3 regions of the Isoptericola haloaureus genome follow, and region 2 is predicted to be linked to each of the others. Evidence: riboswitches for the same ligand, from Rfam matches in the RefSeq annotation. Region 2 holds a riboswitch; each other region holds the start of a gene.
What was found. A riboswitch is a leader RNA that binds a small molecule or an ion and turns the genes downstream of it on or off. The one in region 2 is predicted to bind S-adenosylmethionine.
Positions count from the first base shown of each region.

Region 1: it holds a riboswitch for S-adenosylmethionine, as region 2 does, so the genes downstream of both, V5O49_RS02530 (methylenetetrahydrofolate reductase) here and V5O49_RS14035 (aminotransferase class V-fold PLP-dependent enzyme) in region 2, are expected to answer to the same signal.
Region 3: it holds a riboswitch for S-adenosylmethionine, as region 2 does, so the genes downstream of both, V5O49_RS15100 (hypothetical protein) here and V5O49_RS14035 (aminotransferase class V-fold PLP-dependent enzyme) in region 2, are expected to answer to the same signal.

Region 1 is NZ_JBAGLP010000105.1:116,502-124,101, forward strand. It holds gene V5O49_RS02500 (glycoside hydrolase family 30 protein) at 1-580, opposite strand, end outside; gene V5O49_RS02505 (MFS transporter) at 612-1,922, opposite strand; gene V5O49_RS02510 (TetR/AcrR family transcriptional regulator) at 2,105-2,746, shown strand; gene V5O49_RS02515 (lysophospholipid acyltransferase family protein) at 2,756-3,403, opposite strand; gene V5O49_RS02520 (NYN domain-containing protein) at 3,463-4,665, opposite strand; gene V5O49_RS02525 (NADP-dependent oxidoreductase) at 4,806-5,708, shown strand; SAM riboswitch class I at 5,802-5,909, shown strand; gene V5O49_RS02530 (methylenetetrahydrofolate reductase) at 5,915-6,931, shown strand; gene metE (5-methyltetrahydropteroyltriglutamate--homocysteine S-methyltransferase) at 7,024-7,600, shown strand, end outside.
Region 2 is NZ_JBAGLP010000118.1:845,048-852,647, forward strand. It holds gene V5O49_RS14025 (hypothetical protein) at 1-399, opposite strand, end outside; gene V5O49_RS14030 (amidase) at 468-1,940, shown strand; gene V5O49_RS14035 (aminotransferase class V-fold PLP-dependent enzyme) at 2,050-3,483, opposite strand; SAM riboswitch class IV at 3,516-3,631, opposite strand; gene V5O49_RS14040 (SDR family NAD(P)-dependent oxidoreductase) at 3,717-4,418, opposite strand; gene V5O49_RS14045 (helix-turn-helix domain-containing protein) at 4,557-5,408, shown strand; gene V5O49_RS14050 (rhodanese-like domain-containing protein) at 5,572-6,027, shown strand; gene V5O49_RS14055 (O-succinylhomoserine sulfhydrylase) at 6,024-7,295, shown strand; gene V5O49_RS14060 (GNAT family N-acetyltransferase) at 7,328-7,600, shown strand, end outside.
Region 3 is NZ_JBAGLP010000118.1:1,086,121-1,093,720, reverse strand. It holds gene V5O49_RS15125 (putative quinol monooxygenase) at 1-106, opposite strand, end outside; gene V5O49_RS15120 (YchJ family protein) at 156-548, opposite strand; gene V5O49_RS15115 (response regulator transcription factor) at 577-1,215, opposite strand; gene V5O49_RS15110 (sensor histidine kinase) at 1,318-2,514, opposite strand; gene V5O49_RS15105 (DUF4352 domain-containing protein) at 3,013-3,804, shown strand; SAM riboswitch class IV at 3,872-3,990, shown strand; gene V5O49_RS15100 (hypothetical protein) at 4,062-4,352, shown strand; gene V5O49_RS15095 (PepSY domain-containing protein) at 4,379-5,068, opposite strand; gene V5O49_RS15090 (nuclease-related domain-containing DEAD/DEAH box helicase) at 5,208-6,878, shown strand; gene V5O49_RS15085 (DNA cytosine methyltransferase) at 7,151-7,600, opposite strand, start outside.

The sequences.
Region 1 (7,600 bases), on a different contig from region 2:
AGACCTCGTTCTGCACGTGGAGCTGGTCGACGCGGATGCCGCGCTCGGCGTAGTCCTGGACGAACCGGACGAAGTACCGGGCGTACGCGTCGAGGTTCTCCGGCGTGGTGACGATCCGGCCGTGGTTGTACACGGGCGGGTTCTTCATCCAGGTCGGCGGGCTCCACGGGGAGCAGTGCAGCACCATGTCGGGCTGGTGGCGCTGCGCCTGCCGGATGTACGGGATCACCCGCTCCTCGTCGCGCTCGACCGAGAAGTCCTCGAGCGCCAGGTCGCCCGGCGTCTCGTCGTAGCTGTACCAGGCGGTCGCGAAGTCGTTCGCCCCGACGGGCGACCGGTTGACCCGCAGGTTGAGCTCCTCCGGGCTGAAGAGCTCGCGGTACACCTGCTCCTGGTCCGTCGCGGGCAGGGCGCTGATCGCCCGGTGGCCGAGCTCGTTGAACGTCCCGCCGAACCCGAGCAGCTCCCGGCCGCGGTCGGCCGTCAGCGTCAGGCCCTTGTCCGACGTCGCGCCGGGGCGGGGCGCTCCGGCGTCCCGCCAGCGCACGGTCGGGTCGGACGTGTGCCACGTGGTGGTCATGGTGCGTGTCTCCAGAGGGTCGTGGTCGAGGTCAGCGGACGGCACGGATGCGGGTGATCGCGAACGCACCGAGGAGCGCCGCGGCGATCGAGACGGGGAAGGCGGCGCCGTACCCGCCGAACCCGGCGACCAGCCAGCCGGTCACCAGCGGACCGGCGGTCTGGCCGAGCGTCGTGGACAGGTTGAGGATGCCGAGGTCCTTGCCGGCCGTCTCCGGGTCCGGGAGCACGTCGACGTTGAGCGCCTGGTCCACCGAGGTGTAGACGCCGTAGCCGAACCCGGCGATCCCCGCGAAGAGGTAGAGGCCGGTCGTCGTCGGGAGGAGCCACGGCATGGCGATGCCGACGGCGAACAGGACGCTGGACAGCACCACCGGCAGCTTGCGTCGACGCAGCAGGTCGGAGATCGGTCCGCCGGCGGCCGACCCGAGCAGCGAGACGACGAGGACGATGACCGAGGTGACGGCGATCGTCGCGGCGGACTGCTCGGTGGTCTGCCCGAGGTAGTCCTGGGCGATGTACAGCTGGAAGGCGAAGATCATCTGGTAGCTGAGCAGCATGAACAGGCGCCCGGCGAAGGCCCAGTAGAAGTCCGGGGCGTTCCGCGGCGGACGGAAGGAACGCACCAGGTCCCGCAGACCGCCGGCGGCCGGGGGCAGCGTCGCGGCGGACACCTCCCGGGGCCACAGCGCGAGGGCCGCGACACCGCCGGCGAGGAGGAGGACGCCACCGACGAGGAACCCGGGGGTCGTCGAGGAGATGAAGGCCGCTCCCACGAGCGAGCCGAGCGGGTAGCCGACCGCGACTCCGGTGCCGTAGAAGGCCGACATCGTCCCCCGTGCCTTCGGCGGGACCCGGTCGGCCAGCACGGCCAGCGCGGGGGCGAGCATCATGTTCAGCCCGACCATGGCGACGGCGTAGACGAGGGTGATCGTCACGGCGCTGTTCAGGAAGCCGGTCAGGGCGAGGGAGACGCCGCCGAGCACCGCACCGCCGGCGATCCACGGGGCGCGGCGGCCCATCGGCAGCCGGGTCCGGTCGGACAGGTTGCCGAAGACGAGGTTCGCGACCAGCGAGACGACCGCGGCGACCGCGTTGATGGTGCCGAACAGCGCTGCGGCGGTCTCGGCGTCGTACCCGACGTCACGGAGGCGCTGCGGCAGCAGGACGGTGGAGACGATCGCGAGCCCGACGGCCCACAGCACGCCGTTCAGGAGGAATCCGGACCCGAACCGGAGGATCCGGCCCCGGCCGGCCGGCAGGCCCGTGTCGGGAGCCAGGCTCGCAGGATCGAGGGGGCCCGTGGTGTCGACGTCCGGCGCCGGCGCGTTGCTGCTCTGCATCGTTACCTTCTTCGGTCTGCCTGAGTGACGCGTCCTCGTGGCGCCCCGTCCTCGGGAGCCGACCGTCACTACCTAGCGATCACTAGGTAATGGCAAATTACTACCGAGTGGTCGGTAGGTCAAAGCGCCCCGGAGCAGTCCTCGACGACCGCGACGGGCGGGCCCCGGGTACCGTGCTCTGCGTGACCCGCCCCGACGAACCAGCGCGCGCCCGGACCCGGCTGTCGCGCGAGGCACGGCTCGCGCAGATCATCGACGCCACCGTGCGGATCCTGGCGGCGCGCGGCTTTCACGGGCTGAGCCTGCGGTCCGTGGCCGAGGAGCTGGGTCTGAGCGAGGCGGGCCTGCTGCACTACGTGGGCACCAAGGAGGGCCTGCTCGCGCTGGTCGTGGAGCAGGCCTACGACCGTCGGTTCGACCCGGACGACTTCGTCGCCTCCGGCGACCCGGCGGCCACCCACCCCGAGGGGGTGTCGTTCCCCGCCTACTGCCGGTTCCTGGTCCGCCACAACGCCGACGACCTGCTGCTCGTCCAGCTGTACTCGGTACTCAACGCCGAGTCGATCTCCCCCGAGCACCCGGCGCACGACTACTTCGCCGACCGCCCCGCCAAGGTCTGGGAGCTCTACTCACGGACGACGTGGCGGCTCCCCCCGTCCGTGGGCGGCTGGGAGAACATGCGCGACCTCGTCGAGATGTCGATCGAGGCGATGGACGGCATCCAGGTCAGGGCGTTCCGCCGGCCCACCGTCGACATGTACACCGAGTGGCTGCGGTTCGAGGAGGTCCTGTTCCCCTCCCCGCGGTGGGACGGCTACCGCTGACCCGGTCAGTCAGGCGTCGAGCTCCTGGCCGCTCATCGCGTGGATCGACGCCATGACCTCGTCCGTCAGCTCGCGGCGCGCCTGCGCCGGCCGCATGCCGGCGGGGAGCTGCCGCTGCGGCATGATCGGCGAGCCGAAGTCGACCTGGATCCCGCGGTAGGGGCGGGGCAGCCGCTTGCCGACCGGCTGGACCTTGTCCGTCCCCTTCAGCGCCACGGGCACGATCGGCGCAGGGCCGGCGAGCGCCAGCCACGCCACACCGGTGTGCCCCTTCTGCAGGCGACCGTCGCGGGACCGCGTGCCCTCGGGATAGATGCCGAAGGCGTCGCCGCGCTGCAGCACGACGAGGGCGTCCTGCAGGGAGCGCTGCCCCGCGCGCGGGTCCTCGCGGTCGACGGGGACGTGGCCCATCGTGGTGAAGAACCACCGCGAGAGCCGGCCCTTGAGCCCCCGGCCGGTCCAGTACTCCGCCTTCGCGATGAAGGTGACGTGCCGCGGGGTCACGAGCGGGATGATGATCGAGTCGAGGAACGACAGGTGGTTGCTCGCGAGGATGACCGGCCCGCGCCGCGGCAGGTTGTGCAGCCCGTTGACCTGGGGCCGCAGGAACACGTACACCAGGAGCGACAGGATGAGCTTCAGGACGCGGTAGGTCACCGGACCATTGTGCCCGAGGGACTCCCCGCGCCCCTCGGCGCCGACCTCGCGGCGCGGCGTCAGGGCAGGCTGACGAGGTAGTCCTCGGTCTCGTCGTCCCAGGCCAGGCGCACCGCGCCTGCGGCCTCGGCACCCTTGCAGAACTGCAGGAACCCGCGGTAGCCGAGCGCCTTCTCCGAGAAGTCGGGGCGCTGCTTGCGCAGCAGGTTCTTCAGGCCGGACAGCGGCGTGCTGCCCCCGGTCTCGCCGACGACGACGCGCAGCAGGTCGAAGGCGTGCGCGCTGTCCGGCTGGGCCGGCAGCTCGACGACGGGGTCGCCCGACGACGGGCCGTCGGAGAGGACGACGAAGTCGCGGTCGGCGAGGTACCGCAGGAACTCGGTGAACGTCCGGAACCCGTAGTCGGACTCGCTGAACGTCGGCTCCTTGCGCACCAGGGTGCGCTTGAGCTGGGAGGCGGTCACCGACCCGGACGAGGAGGCCTGCAGCCCGGCGAGCGTCTGGGCGACCTTGACCTCCATGGTCGCCGGCTCGACGGCGGGGGTGTCGTCCTCGTCGACCTCGGGCGCCGGGGCGGGCTCGGGCTCGACGGCGGGTGCGGGCGCGGGCTCCGGGGTCGGCTCGGTCTTCTTCCTGCGGCTCTTCGCGGCCGACGCCGGCGCCTCGGCGGTCTCGGTGGCCGGGGACGACGCCGTGCTGCGGCGTCCGCCACCACGCGTCGTCGAGCCTCCGGAGCGCTTGCCCGACGACTTCTTGCGGGAGGTCTGCTCGGTCTCGTCGGGGACGTCGACGCCCTCGAGGCGGTCGTAGAAGAGGAACTCGTCGCAGGCACCCGGCAGCAGGCGGGAGGTGGACTTCTCGACCCCGACGCCGATGACGTTCTTGTCGAGCTCGCGCAGCTTGGTGACCAGCGGCGAGAAGTCGGAGTCGCCGGTGCACATGACGAACGTGGTGATGTAGTCGCGCTCGAACGCCATCTCGATCGCGTCGACGACCATCTTGATGTCGGCGGCGTTCTTGCGCGAGGCGCCCATGCGCTGCGGCATCTCGATGAGCTCGACCTGGTGGCGGGTCAGCATCCGCCGGTCCTCGTCGAAGTACGACCAGTCGGCGTACGCCCGGCGGGTGACCACCCGGCCACGCACCGCCAGGGCGTCCGCGATCGGGCCGAAGTCGAACTGCATCCCACCCAGGTGCTCCCGGGCGCCGAGCGCCAGGTTCTCGTAGTCGAGGAAGACGGCCAGGCGCTCTTCACGTTCCATGGCCCCCACCCTACGGCCCAGGGCCCGACGGGCCCTGTCGGCGCTGCGGCGCCGCCCCTGGCCGCTCGTCCGTCGGCGACTCGTCGCGTCGACGTGAGACGCTCGACGGACCTGCCGTCCGCAGCCCCCAGGAGGAACCCGTGCGTGCGATCGTGTTCACCGAGCTCGGCGGACCCGAGGTCCTGCACCCCGCCGACGTCCCGGCGCCGGAACCGACCGCCGGCCAGGTCCGTGTGCGCGTCGAGGCAGCCGCCGTCAACGGCTGGGACCTCAAGACCCGCGCCGCCCGGATCCCCGGCGTCCCCCTGCCGGAGTTCCCCGCCGTGCCCGGTCTGGAGGTCGCGGGCGTCGTGGAAGCCGTCGGCGACGGCGTGACGGGCGTGCAGCCCGGTGACCGCGTCGTCGGGTTCGCCGACACCGGCGGGTACGCAGAGCTGGCCCTGACCTCCACCTTCGCCCCGGTCCCGGACGGCCTCGACCCGACCCGGGCCGTCACCGTGCCGGTCTCGGCGGAGACGGCACGCCGCACGCTGCGCGCGCTCGGGGTGGCCGACGGCGACACCCTGCTCGTGCACGGCGCCTCCGGGTCGGTGGGCGAGCTCGCCGTGCAGCTCGCCCGGCGCCGGGGTGCGACGGTGATCGGCACCGCGTCGCCGGCGAAGCAGGAGCGGGTCACGACGGTCGGCGCCACGGCGACCACCTACGGGCCGGGCCTGGTCGAGCGGGTGCGCGACCTGGCGCCGTCGGGCGTCGACGCGGTCCTGGACACCTCCGGCGCGGGCGTCCTGCCCGACTCGATCACGCTGCGCGGCGGGACGGAGCGCATCGTCACCATCGCCGACCCGGCGGCGGCCGACCTCGGGGTCACCTTCAGCTCCGGCGCCCGGCGCGACCGCGACGCCCTGGCGGAGGACGTCGCCGCCCTCGCGCGCGGCGACCTCACCACGACGCTCGGGGACGTCCTGCGGCTCGACGACGCGGCACGCGCCCACGCGCTGGTCGAGAGCGGCCGGAGCGACGGCAAGGTCGTGCTCGTCCCCTGAGTCGCCTCCCCCCGTTCAGCCACCCCACCACATTCGTCTCACCATGCGACATTGCTTGTCCGCGAGGTGAACTGCCCCGTAGGGTCGGACGACAAGCCATCCAGAGCGGCCGAGAGTCCTGGCTCGACGACGCCGCAGCAACCCGTTCTCCGACGGAAGCCTCCCGAGGACGAAGGTGCTCAACACCAGGCCCGATGGAGTGACGCATGGTCGCCGAGGCACCGACGTACCCGTACCGCCCGACGGTGAGCTTCGAGCTCATGCCGCCGCGGCGGCCCGACGCCGCACCCAGGTTCTGGGAGACGGCACGCCGGCTCGTGGCCGCGCGCCCCGACTTCGTCTCGGTGACCTACGGCGCCGGCGGCGGCGACCGCGACACCGCCCGCGACGTCGTCTCCCGCCTGCTGGCCGGCACTCCGGTGCTGCCGATCGCGCACCTGACCTGCGTGGGCGCCTCGCGGGAGAACGTCTCGGAGGTCGTCGACGAGTTCCTCGAGGCCGGCGTGCGGTCGTTCCTCGCGCTGCGCGGCGACCCGCCGCAGGACCAGCCCGACTGGCGCCCCCCGGCCGGCGGCGTGCACTCGGCCGTGGAGCTCGTGCACCTGCTGCGTGAGGTCGAGGCCCGCCGCTGCGCCGCGGACCCGGCCGCCGCCGTGCGCGGCGCCGCCCGCCCGTTGACGATCGCGGTGGCCACCTTCCCCGACGGCAACGTCCAGGCCGGGACGACCCGCACCCAGGAGGTGCACCGCCTGCTGGAGAAGCAGCAGGCCGGCGCCTCCTTCGCCATCACCCAGTTCTTCTACGAGGCCGACTCGTACACCGACTTCGTCGCCGAGGCCCGCACGGCCGGCGTGACGATCCCGATCCTCGCCGGGCTGCTGCCCACGACCGAGCCGCGCCGGCTCCGTCGTGTCGAGGAGCTCACCGGCGTCCAGGCGCCCCAGCACCTGCTGGACGCCCTGGACGCCCGGCCGGACCCGGAGGCGCAGTACGCCTACGGGACCGCGTACGGCACCGAGCTCGCCCAGCGCGTGCTCGACGCCGGCGCCCCCGGCCTGCACGTGTACACGTTCAACAAGTACCGCCCCGCTCTGGACCTGCTCGAGGGTGTTCACCTCGGCGGCCGGACGACGACGCCCGACGACGCGGCGCCCGACGTCCGAGACCTGGCCGGCCGGCCGTGGGTACCGAGCATCCCGACCCCCGCACCGGCCGTCCCCTGAGCCGACGTCCCGCTCCCCCGCGCCGCCCACCGCGACGCCGGGGTGCGCCGTCGTCCCCAGAGGCCGCCCACGTGCCCGCGAAAGGACTGCTCATGACCTCTCCGACCCCCACCGACACCACACCGTTCGCCCACGGCACGATCCTCGGCTACCCGCGGATCGGCCGGCGCCGCGAGCTCAAGCGCGCCGTCGAGGCCTACTGGGCCGGCGGCACCGACGTCGTCGACCTCGAGGTCGCCGCCGGCGCGCTGCGCCGTGAGACCGTGCAGCGGCTCGTCGCCCTCGGGCTCGACCCGGACGACGGCTCCGTCCCCGGGTCGTTCTCGTACTACGACCAGGTGCTCGACGTCGTCGCGCTGCTCGGCGCCGTGCCGTCCCGGTTCCGGGACCTGATCGACGACGAGGACGGTTCCCTCGACCTGGACGGCTACTTCACCGTCGCCCGCGGTCGTGGTGAGGACGCCCCGCTGGAGATGACCAAGTGGTTCGACACGAACTACCACTACCTCGTCCCCGAGATCAGCGAGTCCACGCCGATCTCGTTCGCCGACCACCGCATCGTGCGCGAGTACGCCGAGGCCAAGGAGGCCGGCGTCACCACCCGCCCGACGCTCGTCGGCCCGGTGACGTTCCTCGCGCTGTCGAAGGCGGCCGACGACGCGGGCGACG
Region 2 (7,600 bases):
CACGGCCGCCACACCGCTCACGGCCACGGTGACCACGATCTCCGCCGTCCGCACCCGGCGGGCCCGCCGGGCCACCGGCGCGTCGTGCTCCAGCACCCGGGCGATCCCGGTGCAGGTGGCGACCACGACGACGGTCTGCGCCACCAGTACCAGCCCGCCCAGCACCTGGGTCGTGGTGTCGGGCACCGCTCCGGGGACCAGTTCGGCGACCGAGGCGAGGCCACCGAGCACCCCTGCCCACGCTCCGACGGCGAACCCGGTGCCGCGGGGAGCCAGTGTCCCCAGGCCACGGGCGACCAGCGCCCAGCCGACCAGGTCCACCACGAGGTCGAACCCCTCGATCTTCAGGTCCACGGCGACGACGAGCAGGCCCCAGAGCACGAGCAGCAGCGGTCTCATGCGCGGAACATACCGGACAACCAGCACCGGTCGGGCGTCCGGTGAATCACCGGCGTAGGGTCGGGCGCATGGACGCCCTGCACGAGCAGACCGCCCTGGAGCTCCGTGACCGGCTGCGCGCCGGTGACCTCACCCCGGGCGAGGTGACCGACCACTTCCTGGAGCGCATCGCGGCACGCAACGCCGAGCTCGGTGCGTTCGCCCACGTCACCCCGGACGCCGCCCGCGAGCGTGCGGAGGAGCTCGCGTCCGACGCGGCGCCGCCGTCGGGCACCCTGTGGGGCCTGCCCACGGGCGACAAGGACCTGTGGAACCGGGCGGGGGTCCCGAGCGGGTTCGGGTCGCGCGCGATGGCCGGCTTCGTCCCCGAGGAGTCCGACGACGTCGTGCGCGACCTCGACGCCGCCGGGATCGTCAGCCTGGGCAAGACCGCCACCCCCGAGCTCGGCTTCCCGGCGTACACCGAACCGGTGGCCGGCCCCGTGGCGCGCAACCCGTGGGACCTGACGCGGGGCGCCGGCGGCTCCAGCGGCGGGGCGGCCGTCGCCGTGGCCGCCGGGCTGCTGCCGTTCGCCCCCGGGTCCGACGGCGGAGGGTCCGTCCGCATCCCGGCCGCGGCCTGCGGGGTGGTCGGCCTCAAGCCCTCGCGCGGCCTGCTGCCGGCGGGTTCCGGCATCGAGGGGCTCGGCGGGCTCGTGGTCAACGGGCCGATCGCCCGCACGACGGCGGACGCGGCGCTGCTGCTGGAGGGGATGCTGCGCCGCACGCCGGACGGGCACGTCGACCACCGGTTCACGCTGCGCACCCCGGCGGCGCACGCCGGGGCGTACCTGGAGGCGGCACGCACGGGGGTGGCGCGTGAGCACGGCGGGGTGGTCGGCGGCCACGGCAGCCGGTTCCGCGTCGGCGTCACCACCTGGAACGCCTGGCAGTACTACTACGACGTCACCGTCGACCCGGAGGCGCGCGCCGCGCTGGACGCCGGGGTCGACGCGCTGGCGGGTCTGGGTCACGGCGTCGAGGAGCACACCTGGGAGCCGGTGCCCGAGTTCGGCGACGCCTTCCGCAGCCTGTGGATGGGCGGCGCGTCGGCGGTGCCGATCGACGACGACGCCGTGCTGGACCGGCTCGAACCGCTGACGTCGTGGCTCGTCCGCCGTGGACGGCAGGTGGGTGCCCGCGAGCTCGCCGAGGCGCTGGCGACGCTGACGCAGTTCGAGCGTCGACTCATCGCGGGCCTGGGCGAGCTGGACGCCGTGATCACCCCGGCCCTGGCCATGACGCCGCGGCCCGTCGGCTGGTTCGACCCCGAGGACGCGGACCGCAACTTCGTCCAGCAGTGCCAGTACACGCCGTTCACGTCGTGGTTGAACGTGGCGGGGCTGCCGGCGATCACCGTGCCGACGCACTGGACCGACGACGGGCTGCCCATGGGCGTGCAGATCATCGGACGCCCGGGTGGGGAGCTGACGCTGCTGGCGCTGGCCGGTCAGCTCGAGGACGTGCTGCGCTGGCCGGAGAGGCACCCGCCGGTCTGGTGACCGGCACGCGACCGCCGAGATCGACTCACCCGGACCGAGATCGACGTACCGTGCGTCGATCTCGGTCCGGGTGAGTCGATCTCGGCGGTCGAGAGGTGAGGAGGTCGGGTCAGGCGTCCTCGGGCAGGCAGCCGAACGCCTCGTCGCCGCCGGGACCCGCGGTGGCGAGCAGGCCGGCCAGCCCCGACCCCTCGGGGACGGGACGCGGGTCGTCGACGACGATCCACAGGCCGTCGACGACGTCGTAGCGGGCCTGCGGGCCGTCGGCCACGAGGGCGGCGACGGCGGCGACGAGCCGCTCCACCTCCTCGCCGGCGGTGCCGACGCCGACCGAGGAGCGCACCGCTCCCGCGCCGTAGCCGAGGCGGGACAGCAGCGGGTGGGCGCAGAACCGGCCGTCGCGCACGCCGATGCCGTGCTCGGCCGAGAGGTAGGCGGCGACCTGGCCGGGCTCGTACCCGGCGACCGTGAAGGTCACGACACCGACGGTGTCAGGGGCGTCGGACCACAGCCGCACGACCTCGACCCCGGCGATGCTCTCCAGCCCGTCGACGAGCCGGGCCCGCAGCGCGTTCTCGTGGGCGCGCAGCGCGTCGGCGTCGAGGGCGGCCAGCGACTCGCACGCGGCGGCGAGCGCCACCGCGCCCAGCACGTTGGGCGACCCGGCCTCGTGGCGGGCGGGCCCGTCGTGCCAGTCGGTCCGCTCCACCCGCACGCTGCGCACGGCCCCGCCGCCGGCGAGGTAGGGCGTGCCGGTGTCGAGCCAGTCGCGGCGGCCGACGAGCACGCCGGCGCCGAACGGTGCGTAGGTCTTGTGCCCGGAGAAGGCGAGGTAGTCGACACCGGTCTCGGCCAGGGAGAAGCGGCGGTGCGGCACGAGCTGGGCGCCGTCGAGCAGCACCCGCGCGCCGGCCGCGTGGGCGGTGGCGACGACGTCGGCCACGGGCAGCGTCTCCCCGGTCACGTTGGAGGCACCGGTGACCGCGAGCAGGGCGTACCCGCGGCCCGCGGCGAGGCCGGCGGCGAGCTCGTCGCGGATCGCCGCCACGGTCTCGGCGACGGTGTCCCGCCCGGTGACGACGGTGGCGTCGGCAGAGCGCTGCCAGGGCAGGAAGTTCGCATGGTGCTCGACGTCGAGGACGAGCACCCGGCCGGGCGTGCCGTCGTCGGACGCGGGCACGCACCCGGCGAGCAGGTTGAGCGCGTCGGTCGTGTTGCGCACGAGCAGCGTGACGTCGTCGTCCCGCGCGCCGACGAACTCGCCGATCACGCGCCGGGACTGCTCGTACAGGGTGGTGGACACCTGGGAGAGGTATCCGGCACCGCGGTGCACGGAGGCGTAGAGCGGCAGCGTCTGCGTGATGCGGTCGGCGACGTCCTGCAGCGCCGGGGCGGACGCGGCGACGTCGAGGTTGGCGTAGGGCACCCGGCGGCCGTCCACCAGCGGTGCGGGGGTGTCGTGCCCGACGACGGGCAGCACCGGGGCCAGGTCGCCCACGGTGGGGGTCCCCGGACAGGCGGGGGTCTCGGCGATCGCGGTCATGGCGTCCTCCCTCTGCGTTCCGGGGAGCTGCCTCCCCGCGCTTGCCCGACGCCGGTCGGCGTCGTGCCTGGTCGTCACCCGGGGCACCCCGCCGCGAGGGGAGGGTTGCCGGCCAGCGAGCCGGGGCTTGGCGCTGGCGCTCTTGACCTGCCGTCAGGTTCACCGATCGGGGATTCCGTGTCAACCAATGGGCGAGCCTTCTCAGGATCTGGGACGCGGGGGTCCGCCGGGGCCTACCAGACGGCCGGACCCTCGCGGTCGAAGAACCCGCCGGTCGGCCCGTCGGCGCCGATGGACGCGAGGCGCACGATCACCTCCGCACCCTCCTCGACGGTCTGCTCCCCGCGGTGCTCGGTGAGGTCGGTGGGCGTCGCCCCGGGGTCGACGGCGTTGAACCGGATGTCGGGGAACGCCGCCGCGTACTGCGACGTGACCATGACGAGCGCGGTCTTCGAGGCGTTGTAGTCCAGGAGCGGGAACGCGGACTCCGGACGTCCGGGGTCCCGCGTCGCCGCCAGCGAGCCCATGCCGCTGCTCACGTTGACGACCACCGGGGCCTCGCTGCACCGCAGCAGCGGCAGGAAGGCTCCGGTGACACGCACGGGGCCGAACACGTTCGTGTCGAACGTGTGCAGCATGTCGTCGCCGGTCACCTCGTCGATGCGGCCGAGCTTGGCGGCGCCGCGCACCCCGGCGTTGTTCACCAGGACGTCGAGGCGCCCCTCCTCCGCACGGACGTGCTCGGCGGCGGCCCGGACGGAGTCGTCGTCGGTGACGTCGAGCCGGACGAAACGCGCACCGGTCTCGTGCGCGGCGTCCGTCCCGCGCCCGACGTCCCGGGCGGCGAGGTAGACGGTGTGGCCGTCGCGGAGGAGGCTGCGGGTGGTCTCGAGCCCGAGACCCTTGTTGGCTCCGGTGACGAGGGCGATGGACATGGTGGCTCCCGATGGTCGTGGTGAGGTCGTGCCGTCGGGTCCAGCCTCCGGCCGGCGAGGCCGCACAGGCAGTACCTCGCCGAGCCGGTGGACAGCGGGTACCAGGCTGCGGGACGCCAGGGTGCGCATACTGGAGCGGTGAGCCGGCAGACGGAGCTGGGGCGTTCGCTGCACGCCTGGCGGGACCGGACGGATCCTGCCGCCGCGGGTGTGCCCGCCGTCGGTGTGCGTCGGGCGCCAGGGCTGCGCCGTGAGGAGCTGGCCCGGCTTGCCGGCCTGTCCGTGGACTACGTGGTCCGGCTCGAGCAGGGTCGGGCCACGTCCCCCTCGACCCGGGTGCTGTCGGCGCTGGCCCGGGCGCTGCGCCTGACGACCGCCGAACGCGACCACCTCTACCTTCTGGCGGGCCATCAGCCACCTGGTCCGGGCCACGTGTCGGACCAGGTCCCGCCGGGCGTGCGCCGACTGGTCGACCAGCTGCACGCGGCACCGCTGAGCGTGTACGACGCCGCCTGGAACCTGGTGCTGTGGAACCCGTTGTGGGCCGCGCTCCTCGGGGAGGCCGTCGGAGGGCCGGGCCGCGAGCGCAACCTCGCCTGGAGGCACTTCGTCGGGCTGCCGTCACGGGTCCGGCGACACCCGGAACAGGACGACGCGACGGCCGCGGCACTGGTCTCCGACCTGCGCGCCGCCATGGTCCGCTACCCCGCCGACGGCGCCCTGCGTTCGATGGTCGACGACCTGCGCCGCGACCGCCGCCGGTTCGCGCACCTCTGGGACAGCGGCGTCGTCGGCGTCCACGCGTCGCACACCAAGGCGGTCCACCACCCCGTCGTCGGCCTGCTGGAGCTGGACTACGACGTGCTCGCCGCCCCCGGGAGCGACCTGCGTCTGGTCGCGTGCACGGCCGCACCGGGGAGCGAGGCCGCCGAACGCCTCGACCTGCTGAGAGTTCTCGGCACCCAGGAGATGGCCCCGGAACGAACATGACCACGTGACGAGACGCCCGTCCCGACGGCTGGACGTCGTGTCGTACGATCGCGGTGACCATCCCGAGCGGCCGAGTGACGTGGCACGTCGACGCCGCAGCAACCCGCGGGGGCGCGCAGCCCCCGGACACGGTGCTACCGCCACGACCGATGGGAGGAGTGCCATGAACGCACCGATCGAACCCCGACCCGCCGAGGGCTACGCCGGGGACCTGACCCCGCAGCAGGCGTGGGACCTGCTCGCCGACGACCCCGGCGCCGTCCTGGTGGACGTGCGCACCGAGGGCGAGTGGCGCCTGATCGGCGTGCCCGACGTCGGCTCCCTGGACAAGCAGGTCGTGTTCAGCCAGTGGGTCACCGGCGACGGCCGGCCCAACCCCGCCTTCCTGGCCGAGCTCGAGACCGCCGGCGTGACGACCGACCGGGCCGTGATGTTCCTGTGCCGCTCCGGCCAGCGCTCGATCGGCGCGGCCCGCCTGGTGACGTCGGCCGGGTACGGCCCCGCCTACAACGTGCTGGAGGGCTTCGAGGGGCCCGTCGGCCCGCTCGGCGCCCGCGACCAGGCCGGCTGGAAGGTCCGCGAGCTGCCGCACACCACCTTCACGGGGCAGAGCCGGTGAGCCGCACCGAGATCCCCACCGGCCCCGGTGCCAACCCGGTCGCCCACGGCGGCTCGGGCCGCGGCCCCCTGCCCGACGGCGTCCGCCCGGCCACGCTCGCCGTCCGTGGCGGGCACCGGCGCAGCGACTTCGAGGAGATGTCCGAGGGGCTCTTCCTCACCCAGGGGTACACCTACGGCTCCGCCGCCGACGCGGAGGCCGCGTTCGCCGGCGAGACCTCGCGGTTCATGTACTCGCGCTACGGCAACCCGACCGTGCACACCTTCGAGGAGCGGCTGCGCCTCGTCGAGGGCGCCGAGGCCTGCTACGCCACCGCGACCGGCATGTCCGCCGTGTTCACCACCCTGGCGGCCCTGGTGTCCGCCGGGTCCCGCATCGTCTCGGCGCGCGCGCTGTTCGGCTCCACCAACGTCATCTACGACGAGATCCTCGCCAAGTGGGGGGTGCAGGTCGACCTGGTCGACGGCCACGAGATCGACCAGTGGGCCGAGGCGCTGGCCACGCCCGCCGACGTCGTGTTCTTCGAGACGCCGTCGAACCCCATGCAGGACCTCGTCGACGTGCGCCGCGTGTGCCAGCTCGCCCACGCCGCGGGCGCGACCGTCGTCGTCGACAACGTGTTCGCCACCCCGATCCTGCAGAAGCCGCTCGAGCTCGGCGCCGACGTCGTGGTGTACTCCGCGACCAAGCACATCGACGGCCAGGGCCGGGTGCTCGGCGGGGCGATCCTCGGCCCGGAGGAGTTCCTGTCCGGGCCGGTCCAGACCTTCCTGCGCCACACCGGGCCGTCCCTGAGCCCGTTCAACGCCTGGGTGCTGCTCAAGGGTCTGGAGACCCTCGACGTCCGCGTGCGGGCGCAGAACGCGGCCGCCCTGCAGGTCGCCACGGCGCTCGAAGGTCTCGACGGCATCAGCCGGGTGCTCTACCCGTTCCTGTCGTCCCACCCCCAGCACGCCCTCGCGCTGGAGCAGCAGACCGGCGGCGGCACCGTGGTCACCTTCGAGCTGGCGACCGGCGACGGTGCGGACCCGGACGAGGCCAAGCGACGCACGTTCCGGTTCCTGGACGCGCTGCGGATCGTCGACCTGTCCAACAACCTGGGCGACGCCAAGTCGATCATGACCCACCCGGCCACCACGACGCACCGCAAGCTCGGCGCCGCGGGGCGAGCCGCCGTCGGGATCACCCCCACGACGGTGCGCCTGTCGGTCGGCCTCGAGGACCCGCTGGACATCGTCGAGGACGTCTCCCAGGCGCTGCGGGCCTGAGCGCGCCGCGCCGTAGACTCCCGGCCGTGAGCCTGACGATCCGCACCGCCACCCCTGACGACGTCCCCGCGATCCTGCGACTGGTCCATGCGCTTGCCACCTACGAGCGCGAACCCGACGCCGTCGAGGCCACCGAGGACGACTTCTCGGCGGCACTGTTCCCGACGTCGGGCACCCCGACCACGCACGGGCTCGTCGCCGAGGTCGACGGCGAGGTCGTCGGCATCGCGATCTGGTTCACCACGTTCTCGACCTGGACCGGCAAGAGCGGGATCTGGCTCGAGGACCTGTTCGTCGACCCCGCC
Region 3 (7,600 bases), 240 kb from region 2:
GGCAGCCGGCGTCGGCGAGCTCGTCGCTGCGGGCCGTCAGGTGGGCGACCAGCTCGTCGCGCTTGCCGGGTACGGCTCCGAGGGTGCCGACGTTCACGAAGGTCATGCCGGCGACGCTAGCGACCGCCCCCGACATGTCCCGGCCGGTCCGGGCGTCAGGTCCGGACGTCGCCGTCGACGTAGAGCCACGTGCCGCCCTCGCGCACGAACCGGCTGAGCTCGTGCAGCCGGCCGCGCCCGCCGTCGTCGTCGGCGAACGTCGCGACGAACTCGACCTCGCCGGCGTCGTCGAAGGGCCCGCCCGCGCTGGTGCCGAGGATGTCCAGGCGCCGCCAGCGGCGGCCCGGGTCCAGGTCCAGCGACGCCGGGCGGGTGCGCGGGTGCCAGGTCGCGCTCAGGTAGTCGGCGTCGCCGGAGGCGAAGGCGCTGTAGCGGGACCGCATCAGCGCCTCGGCGGTCGGGGCGGTGCGCTCGCCGCGGTGCAGCGGGGCGCAGCACTCCCCGTACGGCAGGCCGGACAGGCAGGGGCAGCGGGTCGCGTCGTCCACAGGTCCATGGTCGCGTACCCGACCGAGGTCAGGCCGCGCGGTCCACGAGGACCGCGAGCTGCACCCGGTTCACCCCGAGCTTGTGGCAGGCCGTGCTGAGGTGGGTCTTCACGGTGGCCGCCCCGAGGTAGAGCTCGGCGCCGATCTGGGCGTTCGTCAGGCCCCGGGCCGCCTGGTGGGCGATCTCGCGCTCGCGGTCGGTGAGCCGTGCCAGCTCCGCGCGGGCCTCGTCCCGCCCTCGGGCGCCCGACGCCTTGCCGACCTGCTCCACGACCACCCGGGCGGCCCGTGGCGACAGGGCCCCGTCCCCGGCGGCGACGGCCTCGACGGCTGCGACCAGCTCGTCCGGGCCGGAGTCCTTGGCCAGGAACCCGGCGGCGCCGGCGTGCACGGCGTCGAGGATGGCCGACTCCGTGTCGAAGGACGTCATGGCGACCACGCCCGGCGGGTCGGGCAGCTCGACGACGGCGGCGGTGGCGCGCACACCGTCGAGGCGTGCCATGCGCAGATCCATGAGCACGACGTCGGGACGGTGCGCCCGGACGGCGGCGACCACCTCGTCCCCGTCGGTGGCCTCGCCGACGACCTCCAGGCCGCGTGCGGTGAGGATCTGTCGCAGGAACTGCCGCACCATCGTGTCGTCGTCGACGACCAGAACCCGTGTCACGGCCTCGACACTACTGGTGACCTGCGACATCGTCGGAGCAGCTCCAGCCCGGGCCGGCCGCGGGAGTGGCGCGGGAGCGGCGCGGGCACTGGACCTGCTCGGCTACGCCTCCGGCGTCGGCGACCAGGGCAGGTGGGCGCGGACCAGGAACGAGTCGTCGTCCTGGCGGCCGGCGTCGAACGTGCCGCCGAGGGCCTCGCAGCGTTCCCGCATCCCGCGCAGGCCGGAGCCGCTCCCGGGCGCCGCCGCGGGCCCGGCGGCAGGGCCGGCGGGGTTGCGTACCGAGACGTCGATGCCGTCGACCGGTCGCGCCCGGACGCTGACCGCGACGCGCGCGCCGGGGGTGTGCTTGGCCGCGTTGGTCAGCGACTCCTGCACCACGCGGTACACCGTGCGGGTCAGCGTCGGCGGCGCGGCGTCACCGTCGGTCACGAACACCGTCGCCACCAGGTCCACGCCCCGGTCCCCGGCGCTGTCGAGCAGGTCGGCCAGGTCGTCCAGGGTCCAGTCCCGACCCGCATAGTCCTCGGCGCCCTCGCGCAGGGACGTGATGAGCGTGCGCATCTCCTCCAGCGCACGGTGCGCCGAGGACCGCATCGACCGGGCCGCGTCGCCGGTCTCGGCGTCCTCCGACGACACCTCCAGGGCCGAGGCCTGCAGCGACATCAGGGAGAGCTGGTGCGCCACCGTGTCGTGCATCTCGCGGGCGATGAGGTCGCGCTCCTCCTGCCGTGAGAGCTCGGTCTGCAGCGTCTCGGACCGCGCCTGGTACGTCGCAGCCCGTCGCGACTCGGCGGTGGCGACGGAACGGGCGGCGTCGGCGTCGGCCCCGGCCCGGGTGGCGACGCGGCGCAGCAGCCCGACGCCGACGGCGAGTCCCAGGGCCAGCACGCCCAGGATCAGGTATCCGAGAGGCGTCATGTAGGAGGTCGCGCCGCCGTCCTCCGCGGTCGCGGAGAAGATGACGTTCTCGCCCTCGCGAGCGGCGTCGCGCCAGAACGTCGCGATCAGCGCCAGCGTCGTCGCGCCACCGCACAGCAGGCTGCGTCGCAGGTCGGTGCGCGCCACCACCCAGGGCAGGGCGAGGAGCGGGGCGACGGCGCCGAGCGGGCTGACGATCCCGACCGCGGCGGTCGCCAGGCACACCGCGACCGGGTGCGTGGTGCGCCACCACACGGCTGCTGCCACCCCGGCCGCGACGACGAACCAGAGCAGGAAGACGGCGACCTGGGTGTTGGTGAGCTCGGCCGGTGCCGCGAAGGCTGCGCCCGTGACGGCGCAGAACCAGGTGACCGCCACGGCGCCGATCGACCCCCACCGGCTCGCCGTGCGACGCCCCTGGCCGGGCGGCCTCGGGGTCGGTCCGGCGGGCGGGGAACCGGGGGAGGGCGCGTGCGGCATCGGACCCGGGTACGGCGTCGGGCCGGGGTACGGCGACGGCGGGTAGGGCGACGGCGCAGCCCCACCGGCGTACGAGGCCGGGGAGGGCGCCGCGGACGAGCCGGCGTACGGATCGGGCGCGGCGGCTCCCTCGTGGGAGCCGGGGTAGCCCGGCACAGGGCCGCTCGGACCACTGGCAGGGCCCGGCGGCGGCCCTCCCGGGCTGGACGACGGCGGGTACATACCGGGCAGCGTACGGCGCGCCTCCGACGCCGGTCATCACCCGATCGGGTCGGCAGCGCGGCCCGAGGTTCCCCCGTTCGGGTCGGTGGGTCGAGCCGCCCGGGGGATCCGCCGTCGGGCACCCGGAGCCGAGGATCGATCTCGTTCGATCACCGGCTCGACGAAGGAGCGATCATGTCCGACCAGCAGCAGCACCCCGCGTGGTCTCCGCAGACCCCGCAGCAGCCCGCCCCGCAGGGCCAGGTCCCGCAGCAGCCCGTTCCTCCGGGCGGGTCCGGAGCGCCGCAGGCTCCCGAGCCGGGGCCGCAGAAGAGCTGGTTCGCGCGCCACAAGGTCCTCACCGGCCTCGGCGTGCTCGTCGGGATCGCCGTCGTCGGCGCCGCGTTCGGCGGTGGCGGCGACGAGGCGCCGGCGGACGCGGGCACGACGGCGGAGGTCGCCTCCGAGGACGCCGCGACGACCGAGGACTCCGGTCAGGACGCCGGGACCGACGACGGCGCGGCCGCGGACGGTCAGGACGCGGCCGATGCCGAGGAGCAGGCGGAGGAGCCCGCCACCGACGCCGCGGACCTGCCGGGGCTCGGCGACGCCGCGCGCGACGGCAAGTTCGAGTTCACGGTGACCGAGCTCGAGGACGGCGTGGCGCAGATCGGGAACGAGTACCTCAACACCGAGGCCCAGGGGCAGTTCGTGCTCGTCCACATGGCGGTGGAGAACATCGGCGACGAGGCGCAGTACTTCGACGGCAGCAGCCAGAAGCTCGTCGACACCGAGGGTCGCACGCACTCGGCGGACTCCGAGGCGGCGATCTACCTCGACGACTCGAACAGCTTCCTCAACGAGATCAACCCGGGTAACACCGTGGACGGCGTCGTCGTCTTCGACGTGCCGACGGACGCGACGCCCGCCACGCTCGAGCTGCACGACTCGGCGTTCTCCGGCGGTGTCGAGGTCTCGCTGCAGTGAGACCGGACGTCCGGGGCGGGCCGTCGCGGTTGCGGCCCGCCTCCGGTGTCGGGTAGACATCTGCCCAGGTCAACGAGTGATCGGCGACACGTCCTCCGCGTGCCGATCCGGCAACCGCGCTCCTCGCGCACGGTGCCTCAGGAGGAAGACCGGCCTCGCGCCGACCGGCGCGGGGAAGAGCGGGGTCGCCGACGGCCTCCGGGCTCGTTCGCGCGTCCGGGTGGCTGTCGGCCGGCTCCCCGGACGAAGGAGCAGAGATGTTTCCCGAGCTCGACGAGCAGGTCCTCGCCCGGCTGCCCTGGGAGATCCACGAGCAGCACAGGAACTCGTACCACCTGGCGATGTTGAGCTGTGCGGTGCGCGACCAGGCCGGGCGCGGGCTGCGGTGGGTGGACCGGCACCGCCTGGCGTCGTGGCGTGGGAGTCTGCGGGAGGTCAACGCGGTCGTCGTCTACGACTGGAAGACGCCCGACGGCTTCTACGTCGTCCCCAGGCTTGAGGGCGACGGCGACCTCACGCGCCCGCCGATGGTGGGGGAGGCCGCGTGACCGCCGGGGCCGCCGGTGCGCAGCCCCTACGCGTCCCGCGAGAGCGTGCCGGTGGCGACGTCGACGCGGTAGTGCTCGTCGTCGTCCCCGAGGTCGACCTCGACCTCCCAGTAGGCGAGGCCGTCGTCCTCCTCGAGCTCGGCCTTGTCCAGGACGCCGCCCGAGGACTCGACGACGCGGACGATCGCCTCGCTCAGGCTGACCTGCGCGCGTCCGAGGGCCTCGCGGTCGTCGTCGCCGAGGTCGTCGCGCTTCGTGTCGGTCGTCGCGATGCCGGTGTCGTCCGCCTCGGCCTTCACCTTCAGGCGATCGTCGCCCTGCGTGAGCTCCAGCTTCCAGCGCGTGCCGTCGTCGTCGCCCTCGACCTTGAAGGCGCCCGCGCCGAAAGTCGCCTCCATCGCGGCGATGGTCTGCAGGGCGCGGTCGGTGTGCGGGTCGAACGACGGGTAGGTGGGGGTGTCGGCCGGCTCGGGCTCCTGGGCCCGCGGGCTCGGGGTGTCCGACGGCGACGGGCTGGGGCCCGCCGACGGCTCGGTCGGCGTGCTGCTCGGTGCGGGCGACGTCTCCGCGGGGGAGGCAGCCGGCGTGGCGGCGTCCGGAGCGGGCGCCACGTCGGCGGAGCAGGCTGCGAGGGCGAGGCCCGCCGCGACGACGACGGCACCGGTGCGGGCCGCGCGTCGGGCCGGGGCGAGGCGGTGGGCAGGGCAGGACGGCATGGCGGCCATTGTGGCGGAGATGGACGGGAGCGGGACATGTGCTCGCTGTAAGACCCGGGGAGGGTGAAATCAGGTGAATCGTCACACCAACTCTTGGAACGTCCGTGACCTGAAACGATTCGTCAGGTACCAAAGGAGCATGCCCCGCACGCACCCCTCGACGCCCGACTTCCCGGACGACGGCGGAGCCGAGCGAGCGGTCTGGGAGGCGCTGCGCGCGGAGCTCCCGGACGACGTCGTGGTCTGCCACGGTGTGAACCTGCAGGAGTACGACCAGGAGTACGAGATCGACCTCCTCGTCGCCTGGCCCGGCGTCGGCATCGCCGTCATCGAGGTCAAGGGCGGGTACATCGAGCGGTCCGGCGGGTCCTGGTACCAGGGCAGCGGCGACGCGCGGCACCGCATCCAGCCGGTCCGGCAGGTGCAGAGCGCCCGCCACGTGCTGCAGGCGCTGCTGCGCGAGCGGGGCGAGCCGGCGTCGTCGTCGCGCACCGCGCACCTCGTGGCGTTCCCGCACCGCTACGTCTCGGGCGGGTGGGACTCGTTCGACCTGCCGCGGGACATGGTGATCGGGCGCGACGACCTCGAGAGCCCCGGCGGGGTGGCGGAACGCGTCAAGCACGCGATCGAGCGGCACGGCCAGGGGTACGCCCCGCTGGACGAGGACGCGCTGGACGGACTCGTCGCCTGCGTGGCCGGCGGGTTCCCCAGCCAGTCGGAGCACCTGACGCGCGCGCTGGAGCACGAGACCCGGCTCGAGCAGATGACCCGTGACCAGGTGCAGATCCTGCGGGCCCTCTCGCAGGTGCGGCGGATGCGGGTGGTCGGCGGCGCCGGCTCGGGCAAGACCTACCTGGCGCTGGAGCAGGCCCGACGGCGGACCCGGGCGGGGGAGCGGGTGGCGCTGCTGTGCTACTCGCGGGGCCTCGGCCGCTACTTCCAGCGGATCACCGCGACCTGGCCCCGCCGCGACCAGCCCGCCTACGTCGGCCTCTTCCACGAGCTGCCGGTCTCCTGGGGCGCGGTCGGCGGGCGCGACGACGACCCCGACTACTGGGAGCGGCACCTGCCGACCGAGCTGGGGCGCCTCGCGGCGCTGCGCGGACCGGACGAGCTGTTCGACGCCGTCGTCGTCGACGAGGCGCAGGACTTCGGCGACCTGTGGTGGCCCTCCCTGCTGCGGTGCCTGCGGGACGCCGACACCGGCGGGGTGTACGTGTTCCTCGACGACGCGCAGCGGGTCTTTCCGCGCGACGGCCAGGTGCCGCTGGAGCTCACGCCGGTGACCCTGGACGAGAACCTGCGGTCCACCAAGCAGATCGCGCAGGTCTTCGGGGCGCTGTCCGACGACGTGGTGAAGCCCCGAGGGCTCGACGGGCCGCCCGTGCGGGTGGTCGACGTGCCCGCCGAGACCGCGGTCGAGGCGGCGGACGACGCCGTCGAGGCGCTGCTCGCCGAGGGCTGGGAGCCCGGCTCGGTCGCGCTGCTCGCGACCGGGCGGCGGCACCCCGAGCAGGTCAACGAGGTGGAGCTCGGCGGGTACGCCGAGTACTGGGACGCGTTCTTCGCCGAGCAGGACGTGTTCTACGGGCACGTCCTCGGGTTCAAGGGGCTCGAGCGATCCGTGGTGGTGCTGGCCGTCAACGGGGTGCGGGACCTCGAGCGGGCACGGGAGATGCTGTACACCGGGCTGTCGCGGGCGCGGACCCTGCTCGTCGTCGTCGGGGATCGCGAGTGGATCGAGGAGGTCGGGGCCGAGGGCGTACGGCGGCGGCTCGAGAAGGCGGAGGGGTGGTCACCGGCGGTGTGACCGAAGGGCCGAGCAGTCTCAGTGGGCGGCAGCGAACTGCTCCAACCGTCAGGCCAGGTGTTCGCGGGAGGGCCGGTGGCCCAATACGGATCGAGGTCGACCCGACGACCTGCGCACAGGACTCGACAAGATTGATCAGGCCGCCCGGTGAGGGGACACTGAATCGCCCTGGGTTTGTTGGAGGCTCGTGGCGCCTTGGCGTGATGTCGAAGCCCCGAGGACACTGGGCCCTGCTCCTTGCCCGGCAATGCTCGCGTCGGCACGCCGTCGGATCAAGCCGAGGTTCCCGACCTTGCCTGGTCCAAGTACCCGTAGATCGACTCGGCGATCTTTCGGCCCAGCGGGATGGGAACGGCGTTGCCGATCTGCTTCGCGATGTCGAGCCTGCTTCCGCACCACTTGAACGAGGCTGGGAAGCCTTGAAGCTTGGCGGCCTCGAGATGGGTGATCGGGCGGTCCTCCGTGGGGTGCAGGTAGCGGCCCTTCTCGGGCTTGAAGAACTCGGTGCGGATCGTCACGGACGGGGTGCCCATGCGTGCCCGGCCCATGACGTCGCCCGATCCTGTGTCGTGGGCATCCCAGGACGGCGTGGAGAGGTACTCGAGCTCCGCCTTGCGCTCGCTCCCCCCGGTACGGACAGCGACGACGAAGCGCTCGGACTTGCTGCGTCCAGAGGGTCCGCCAGCCGCCGGCTCGCCCTTCTCCAGGAGGCGGACCGTCAG